DNA from 2 places in the Paenilisteria weihenstephanensis genome. Region 2 is predicted to be linked to the other one. Evidence: predicted binding sites of a transcription regulator. Region 2 holds the regulator's gene; the other holds the start of a gene.
The links. The regulator NrdR, encoded in region 2, represses ribonucleotide reductase genes. The targets are predictions, from matches to a motif close to AACACNATATATNGTGTT.
Positions count from the first base shown of each region.

Region 1 (4,630 bases), 1.6 Mb from region 2:
TTAATCGCTTTACTACTATCTCTATTCGCAAGCCTTATCCAACAAGTTATCCCACAAGTTGATTCTATTGATAAAATTATTGCTGTGATCTTCGCGGTTAGTGCGATTGCGAAACTGACTTACCTCGAAACAAAGCAACGTTTCACACTTCGCCCAAGCGATATCGGACTATTCGCCATCAGCATCATTTTCATCATCTACTGTTTCATCCCGAACGCGTTCCACCAACCAAGCAACACGATGTTTCTCCAAATTTACTCGATGTTCTCGATTTTGAAATTCGTCATCGTTTTTTGGAGTGGCCTGTTCCTATTCCGTAACACAAAATTCCAGACAAGTACGCTGTTTTTCAGAAGAATGTCTACCATCCTCACCACAGTTTTCCTGATGGTCGGTATTCTCAACGTCGCACTACACTTCTTAGAACCATTTGACATTCGTTTTGGCATCGAGACCGTATCCTTTGGTTTCCGCCACCCAGCTCAATTCGCGGCAACGATCATTGTCATCACGATCATCCACATTTTCATCATCTGGTCTGAAAAAGGAAAAATGCCATACTACATCATTTTCGCGAACTTCATTCTCATTTTCTTAGCAGGAAGAACAACATCGATCGGCTTCTACCTTTGCTTGATCCTACTGATTCTCATTTTTCCATACATCAAGCGAATTCCAATCTATGTATACGCGTTAATCGGCGGTGTTTTCTACTGGCTCGGAAGCGACCGTATCAGCAATCAATTCTTAGGGACAGACGGAGAAGCGCGTGGCGTATTGCTCGACACAAGTTTCACGATTGCAAGCGAGCACGCCCCGTTCGGCGCAGGCCTCGGAATGTTCGGCTCTAACGCCTCACGCCTGAACTACTCCCCACTTTACGAACAATATGGCATTTCTCGTGTCTGGGGATTGACGCAAGAAAACCCGAACTTTGTCACCGACTCTTACTGGGCCATGATTATCGGAGAACTTGGCTATCTCGGTATGTTTTTCATCATCGTCATTATCGGCTACATTTTCTGGCTGCTATACAAAGAAATCATCGGCAGCACGTACCAAATTAAGTTTCTGATTTTCCTACCGCTCGTATACGCCCTACTAACAAGCCCAATTGACACCGTTTTAGTATCCAACACAAGTATTTTCCTCGTACTCGCAACAATCTACATGGTTGCTTTAAATAATGAATACCGCAGTCAAAAACAAGACGAAAACCCCGCAGCACAAAAATAGAAATTCAGGAGGCAAAAACAATGGAAAAAACAATTTTAGTCACAGGTGGCGCAGGTTTCATCGGATCTCATCTTTGTGAAATGTATCTTGCGGAAGGTTACAATGTTGTCTGTATCGATAACTTAGTATCCGGAAATATGAATAATCTAGCCGACATTAGCAAGCATCCATCCTTCACGTTTGTACAAGGTGATATCCGCGACGCTGAATTGATGATGCAACTATTCAAAACACACAGACCGAATCAGATCAACCACCACGCTGCCCAAAAATCCGTTGCCTATTCTGTTGAAAATCCGAGTTACGATCTAGACGTGAATCTTGTTGGCCTGATGACCATTTTAGACTGCGTGAAAGCTTATCCAATCGAAATTTTCATCTACGTATCATCTGGTGGCGCGCTAAGTAAGAAAATTGAAGGCGATGAGAAATCGGCAGAAACAGACACACCACAACTCATTTCCCCATACGCATTAACGAAATTTACAGGTGAAAAATATATCGAAATGTATGCCGCGCAATATGGTTACGACTTCACGGTTGTCCGTTATGCCAATATTTATGGGCCAAGACAAGTGCCAGACGGCGAATGTGGTGTTATCCCGATTTTCTTAAACAACATCTTGGCGGACAAACCATCTGTATTGATGACGTATCCAGACATGCCAAACGGCTGTACGCGTGATTATGTGTATGTAGCAGACGTTGTTGAAATCAATAAATTAGCCAGCGAAAAACCAACAAACACGGTTGTAAATGTCGGAACGGGCGAAGAAATAGCGATTTTGGATATTTATAAAGAAATTTTAGCGGTTTTTGAGAAAGATGTGGCGATCTTCATGGAAGCACCGCGAGCTGGCGATGTTAGACGTTCGGTTTTAGACGCCGGGCGCGCAGAAAATTTACTAGGCTGGAAGAGCGAAGTCGCTTTACATGAAGGTTTAACCCGGCTAAGAGCAGATTTAGAAGTTGCGAAATAAGGAGGGCATCATGGAAAATAGAGAATTATTAGAACTATTAGATGAGTATTTCTTATCAACGAGAGAGGCAATCGAGTACCTAGATATATCGCGCCAATGCTTCTTTTCCTTAGTGTCCCGTGGTAAAATCAACAAGATCAAAAAAGGATCTGCGGTGCTTTATTATCGACATGAGATTGAGAATCGGAAAGCGGACGCATACTGGTTACGGAAAAAGTATAATTATACCGTTTAATATAAGAAATAGACCTCTGAAATCGCGTTTTGGTTTTAGAGGCTTTTTCGCAAAAATAAGCCATTAGCCTCTTCACTATGTAGTTATTATTATCTGGCGGAATCACGATTGCTGGTTTAATCACATTCTCTCTTGGCAAGCTTTTTTTGAAAGTTCGTTCGAATAGCCTATTTTTGAAGTGCTTCGGATTTTCGTTAGAAAAAAAGCTTATATTGTGTCATAATGTAAAAGGAGATACAATATATAGTGTTTGAAGGGAAGCGGAGTACATGTACGTGGAGAAGGAAACTGAACAATTAGTTATCAAAAGGGATGGTCGGAAGGTCGGGTTTGACCTCATCAAGATCCGTAATGCGGTGCAGGCTTCGATGGTGAGTTGTGATGTCGATGATGCGGCTTATTTGGAAGAAGTTTTAGTTGATATTGTGAAAAGCTTACCAAACGATGCGGCGGTGACGATCGATGAGATTCAGCATGTGGTCGAGAATCAGCTGATGAAATCTACATATCCGGATGTGGCACGGGCTTACATTGAATATCGGCATGATCGGGATTCGCATCGGGCGAGTATGACAGACTTGACGACGAGCGTGCAGAAGTTGCTCGATAAGGATAAAACGGTGGTGAACGAGAACGCGAATAAGGACGCGACGGTTTTTAATACGCAGCGGGACTTGACGGCGGGCGCGGTGGCGAAGAGCTATGCGCTGAAATATATGCTACCCAAACACGTGGCCAACGCTCATTTGAAAGGTGACATTCATTTCCACGACCTTGATTATAGTCCGTATCACGCGATGACGAATTGTTGTTTGATTGATATTGAAGGCATGCTTGCGAACGGATTTACGATTGGAAACGCGAATGTGGAAAGCCCGAAATCGATTCAGACTGCGACGGCTCAAATTGCGCAAATTATCGCGAATGTGGCGAGTTCGCAGTACGGTGGTTGTTCGGTGGATCGGATTGATGAAGTTTTGGCGACGTATGCGAAATTGAATTACTCGAAGCACCAGAGCGAAGCGGAAAAATGGGTTTTGGCGGAGAAGCGGGTGGAATTTGCGCAGGAACGGACGCGAAAAGACATTTATGATGCGATGCAAAGTTTGGAGTATGAGATTAATACGCTGTACACGAGTAATGGGCAGACGCCGTTCGTGACGTTGGGCTTCGGGCTGGGCGAGGATTGGTTTGCGCGTGAGATTCAAATGGCGATTTTGAAGGTTCGGCTTGGCGGGATTGGTAAAGATAAACAGACGGCGATTTTTCCGAAACTGGTATTTTCGATTAAGCGGGGAACGAATTTGGCGGAAAGTGATCCGAATTATGATATTAAACAGTTGGCGTTGGAATGTTCGGCGAAACGGATGTACCCAGATGTGCTGAATTACGATTCGCTTGTGCGTTTGGCGGGTGATTTCAAAGTGCCGATGGGATGTCGTTCGTTTTTACCGGCTTGGCAAGATGAAAACGGTAATTTTGTGAATGCGGGACGGAATAATTTGGGCGTTGTGACGCTGAATGTACCGCGGATTGCGATTCAAAGTGGTGGCGACAAAGAACGATTCTGGGAAATTTTCACGGAACGGATGCAGACGGTGAAGGACGCGCTACTTTTCAGATTGGAACGGGTGCGTGAGGCTAAGCCAGAGAACGCGCCGATTTTATATAAGTATGGAGCATTTGGAAAACGCCTCGATGATGGGCAGGACGTGGATCAACTTTTCAACAAAGAACGGTCGACGATTTCGATTGGCTATATCGGCTTGTATGAAGCGGCGACGATGTTTTATGGTGGCGAATGGGAGACGAATCCGGAAGCGAAAGCCTTTACGATCGAGATTTTGAAGGAGCTAAAAGGCTACGCGGATGATTGGAAGGCGGAGTACGGCTATTGGTTCAGTGTGTATTCGACGCCGAGCGAGAGTTTGACGGACCGGTTTAATCGCCTGGACCGCGAGAAATACGGCGATATTAAAGATATTACCGACAAGGAATACTATCAAAACTCGTTCCATTACGATGTCCGCAAAAAAGTGACGCCGTTTGAGAAGCTCGATTTTGAGATGGAATATCCCGAATATTGTTCGGGTGGTTTTATTCATTATTGTGAATATCCGAAGTTGACGCATAATTTGAAGGCTTTGGAAGCTGTTTGGGATTATTCGTATGATCGCGT
Region 1 is NZ_CP011102.1:210,131-214,760, forward strand. It holds gene UE46_RS00920 (hypothetical protein) at 1-1,236, shown strand, start outside; gene UE46_RS00925 (SDR family NAD(P)-dependent oxidoreductase) at 1,257-2,216, shown strand; gene UE46_RS00930 (helix-turn-helix domain-containing protein) at 2,227-2,451, shown strand; gene nrdD (anaerobic ribonucleoside-triphosphate reductase) at 2,721-4,630, shown strand, end outside.
Region 1: a site for NrdR is predicted at 2,685-2,702, ahead of nrdD (anaerobic ribonucleoside-triphosphate reductase). Genes of this name have one in related genera too.

Region 2 (4,630 bases):
AATTCCGAAAAATTCTACTCTTGTCACAGTTAACGGTGTGATCCGTTTCAACCTACTTTCAAGAGAACTTGATTTCGAGTGAAAAGTTCAAAGGGGGTCACTTTATTGGCTAATTAGGAGGGTCTCAGCAATGCCTCCTTCTCTGTGAATCAGACACAAAATAAAATGTTGTCCTTATCAATACTTGTTTCATCATTACTTGTATTATAAATCGGATTGCTTGAAATGGCAAGCTTTACTTGAAGCAAATTTCAAAATACGATTTCTAATACCTGCGATTACGTCCGTCAAGCTCTACCTCTTTGGCTAGATAGCGCACTCGCTCCATGATTCTACGTGCTTTCATCCGTTCTTCATTTCCGTTATTTGAGAACATTAAATGATTCTCTAAATGCTCCATACTGTAGTTGGAAGAAAAAAAAGTCGGTAATTCTTCCTGCATTCTGAATTGTAAAATAGCACCAAGTACTTCATCACGAGTCCATGTTGTCATGGATTCTGCGCCTATATCGTCCAACATCAGAATTTCTGTTTCTTTCGCGAATTGAATCTTTTCACCAACGCTATTATCCGCGATAGATTGTTTGATTTCACGCATGAATTCAGGTAAATAAACAAGTGTTGTGGAGATTCCTTTTAGGGCTAAATCCTTCGCCATGGCACCAAGCAAATAAGATTTTCCCGTTCCAAAACTTCCATGAATATATAAGCCTTTTTGCATACCGGTTGAACCTTTTTGGTACGTGCTCAGGAATTCTCCTGCTGCTAAAAATGCCGCACTGCGCGATTCGTTGTCTATTGTGAAATCATCCATTGTTGCTTCCATGATTTGTTTCGGCATATACAAAGAACGAATTCGTTTTTCGATAGCGCGCTGTCGGTCCGCTTGTATTTTTTCTTCTGTTGGATAATAAGTTACCGTAATGTAATCACCATTCAGACTTAGACGAGGCGCATAACCAGGCATTAATGTGTCTTTCTTATCTTGGTATTTTTGATGCTCCGTCATGAATTCGTACAGTTTCGATAAGTTTTGATTAATAATCTGCTCATTGATGTCCTCGTTATTTGCTTTTAAGAAGTCCTGAACTGGACTATAGGCGAGAACTTGTTGTTTTAACGTTTCATATTGCTTCTCAAAATCACGACCTTGGAATAGTTGGCCAAGTGTGCGTTCAATTTTATCCATCTTTGTCACCTACCTTCTTTTAAGCGTTTTTTCATTTCTTCTACTTGCTTGTCGAGAGTTGACTTTTCACGGCTTGTCATTGCTTTTTCAACAGGTTTGACCTCTTCTTTATCGAACCAGTCTGGCAATACTTCTTTTCGACCTTGCTGTTTATATTTATTATTTTTATTGCGGTAATCTGTTGGTTCTTTCTTCGTGCCTTCTTCTTGTAGTTTTTTATATTTTTCATGTTCTGCCCAAGCCATTTCCATCGCTTCTTTTGCCGTTTGCACTTTTTTACGTTTCCAATGGGCCGCAATGGTTAGCATGAAGTTTTTCGCGATTTTACCGTCTAAACGCAACAATACGTACTCGATTAATACGTTCATCACTGGGATTGGTAGGTTTTGTTGGTTCATCACTTCATCGATGATTTTCAAATCGGTTTCGGCGGGAACTGCTCCGTCACTTATGTCGATGAGTAACTGATATGGCGTGACTCTGTCTAGATAGGCTTGGAGCGCTTCGATATCAGAGGCATCTTCTGGCCTTGTTATTTGCTCAGCTTCTTCTTTGTTAACATTTTGCTGCGTTTTGGCTGTTAATTCTGGTAAACGATTATGCTGCAATTGGTAGCCATCTCGAACAATTTTGCGCAAATAATCCAAATCGAGCGAACCATCCGCTTGTACAGAGCGATATAAATAATGCACCATATCGAGCTCTTCGACGGCATAAATGGCATGGAGTTTCAAAATACACGCGCGAACTTCTTCGGTTATCGCATTGCGGGATAACATTGTTGGCGATAAACTCTGGAGCAATACTGCAAAATCAAAGGTCTTGTCGTCGAGGGTAACCCCCTGTGATTTGGCGCGACCAATCGGCTCACCGTTCGTTACGGCACTTACGGGATGCTCGCTACCATTAAACGTCTCAAAAACATCTTGGAACGAACACGTCACCTCATCGAATCCTTCTTCTGACATCGGCTCATCGGAAAAGAAGCGGCGTAAGCGTTGGTATTGCGCATTACCAATTTTGCTGTATAAATAAATATTTAAAAGGCCATCTGAGAAAAATTGTTCTGGCGAAAGCGGTGCTGCCATTTCATATATGTAATGTCGGGATTCACCTGTCGTTCGCACGAAACTACGTAACAAACCCAATCCCTCCAATTTCAATCGTGCTTGGAAAAGATTAGCTAAACTGATTCCGAGTAGATTTAATAATTGGCTGTGACTATGACTTTCTGACCACAGCCTGTTTTCTTCCACTTCTGTAACGAGTGTGTCGTAAAGCGCTAGACATTCCGCGCCCATGAGTGGCTGATACAAGAAGGTCATAATTTTGCGATCTTTTTCTGATAGGACGCCATTCGCTTTTACTTGATAGCTATCTACCGGTTGTAATTCCATCCAAAATTCTGCCACTCTACTCCACCTTTCTTTATTCATGTCTTGTTTTATTCATCAAATCTTTTAATTCATCTACAAAAACACTGATATCTTTGAATTGACGGTACACGGAAGCAAAACGAACGTAAGCTACTTCATCGAGTGTTGCCAATTTATCCATCAATTTTTCTCCGATTAAATGAGAGGATACTTCACTTTCTCCGTCACTTCTTAGTTCACGCTCGACGCTATTTACAACGTCTTCTAGCTGCTCTACGGAGACTGGACGTTTTTCACATGCGCGGATTAATCCTCGCAATATTTTATCACGCGCAAATTCTTCGCGGACGCCATCTTTTTTGACAACGATCAGCGGGCTCTCTTCTACTTTTTCAAAGGTTGTAAATCGGAAACCGCACGCCTCACATTCTCTGCGCCGGCGAATCGAATTGCCATCATCGGCTGGTCTTGAATCCACGACACGCGAACTATTACTTTTACAAGATGGACATCTCATTGTCACCCACTCCTATTTATCTTATTCGTTTCACTAGTATACCACGACTTCGCTTACTTTAAAAAAGTCTGAACGAGCGCATCTACTTGCTGTTTTGTTTCTTGCAAACTACCGCTATTATCGATCACAGTATTCGCGTGCTTCACTTTCTCGGATAATGGCATTTGACTGGAAATTCTCGCGATTGCTTCCGATTCTGTTGCATTGTTCCGCTCCATCAAGCGTGTTAATTGTGTTTCTTCGTCCACTGCCACAACAACAATGGTATCCACAAGTTTCTCCAGCTTACTTTCGATTAAAAGCGGGATATCAAAGACGATAATTTCTGCACCATTTTCTATTAGCCGATCCCGTTCTGCTAACATCCACTGTTTTACGAGCGGGTGAACGATCGCGTTGAGCTGCTCTCGTCTCTTAGGATCATGAAAAATAATGTTACCTAATGTTTGACGGTCAAGCTCTCCGTTCGCTTGAAAAACTTCTATGCCAAACGTCGCTTCTATTTGACGGGCACCTTCTGTTCCTTTTTCAACGACTTTTCTAGCTGCGATATCCGCGTCAACAATTGGATAACCCGCTTCTTGTAGCATTTGGCTGACAGTGCTTTTACCACTTGCAATACCACCCGTTAACCCGATAATGTAAGCCATTCTTAGCACCTATTTCTGGCATTTTGGGCAAAAATGTGTGCCTCTGCCGTTTAGTTTTATTTTCACGATAGGCGTGCCACATACCGGACATGGGTTGCCTTTTTCGCCGTATACTTGGAGTTTGTCTTGATAGCCGCCGATTTTTCCTTGTGAGTTCACATAAGTTCGAATCGTCGAGCCACCAAGTGCAACTGCTTCTGTCATGATCGCCTTTGTGCTTTCGAAAAGGCGTCTGATTTCTGCGGGTTTCAGCGTATTCGCTGGTCGTTCAGGAAGTACTTTTGCTTGAAAACAAATTTCATCTGCATAAATATTACCGATTCCAGCGACCAAACTTTGATCGAGAAGCACCGTTTTCACCGCGCGTCCTGATTTCTTTAATTTTGTTGCAAAAGCAGTTTTTTCAAACGTATCGGAAAGCGGCTCTGGTCCAAGTTTTTGAATGGATTTGGTGAGGCCTTCTTGACCTTTTAGAACGAGTTCCATCGTACCAAATTTACGAACGTCAAGGTAACGCAATTCAGTACTATCTGTAAAATGGAACGTTACGTGCGTATGTTTATCCACTGGATCCGCGTCTTTATTTAGTCGATACTTACCTTCCATTCGCAAGTGGGACAGAAGCGTACCATCCGTTGTATCAATAAGTAAGAACTTGCCCCGCCGGCGGACTGCTTCGATTTTTTGACCGATCATATTACCAATAAAGATTTCTGCTGGCATACCGACGATCATTTTTGGAACGCCTACAGTCACCTGATCTATTTCTTTTCCTATAACAAGTTCGGCGAGTGTTGCCCGAACATTTTCAACTTCTGGTAATTCTGGCATGTTTTTAACCCCTTACTTGTGTTATTTAGCATCGTACCATGTATTTCCGAACGCGCTATCGACTTTG
Region 2 is NZ_CP011102.1:1,991,156-1,995,785, forward strand. It holds T-box leader at 1-190, opposite strand, end outside; gene dnaI (primosomal protein DnaI) at 266-1,189, opposite strand; gene UE46_RS09670 (replication initiation and membrane attachment family protein) at 1,195-2,601, opposite strand; gene nrdR (transcriptional regulator NrdR) at 2,618-3,082, opposite strand; gene coaE (dephospho-CoA kinase) at 3,136-3,732, opposite strand; gene mutM (DNA-formamidopyrimidine glycosylase) at 3,742-4,563, opposite strand; gene polA (DNA polymerase I) at 4,585-4,630, opposite strand, start outside.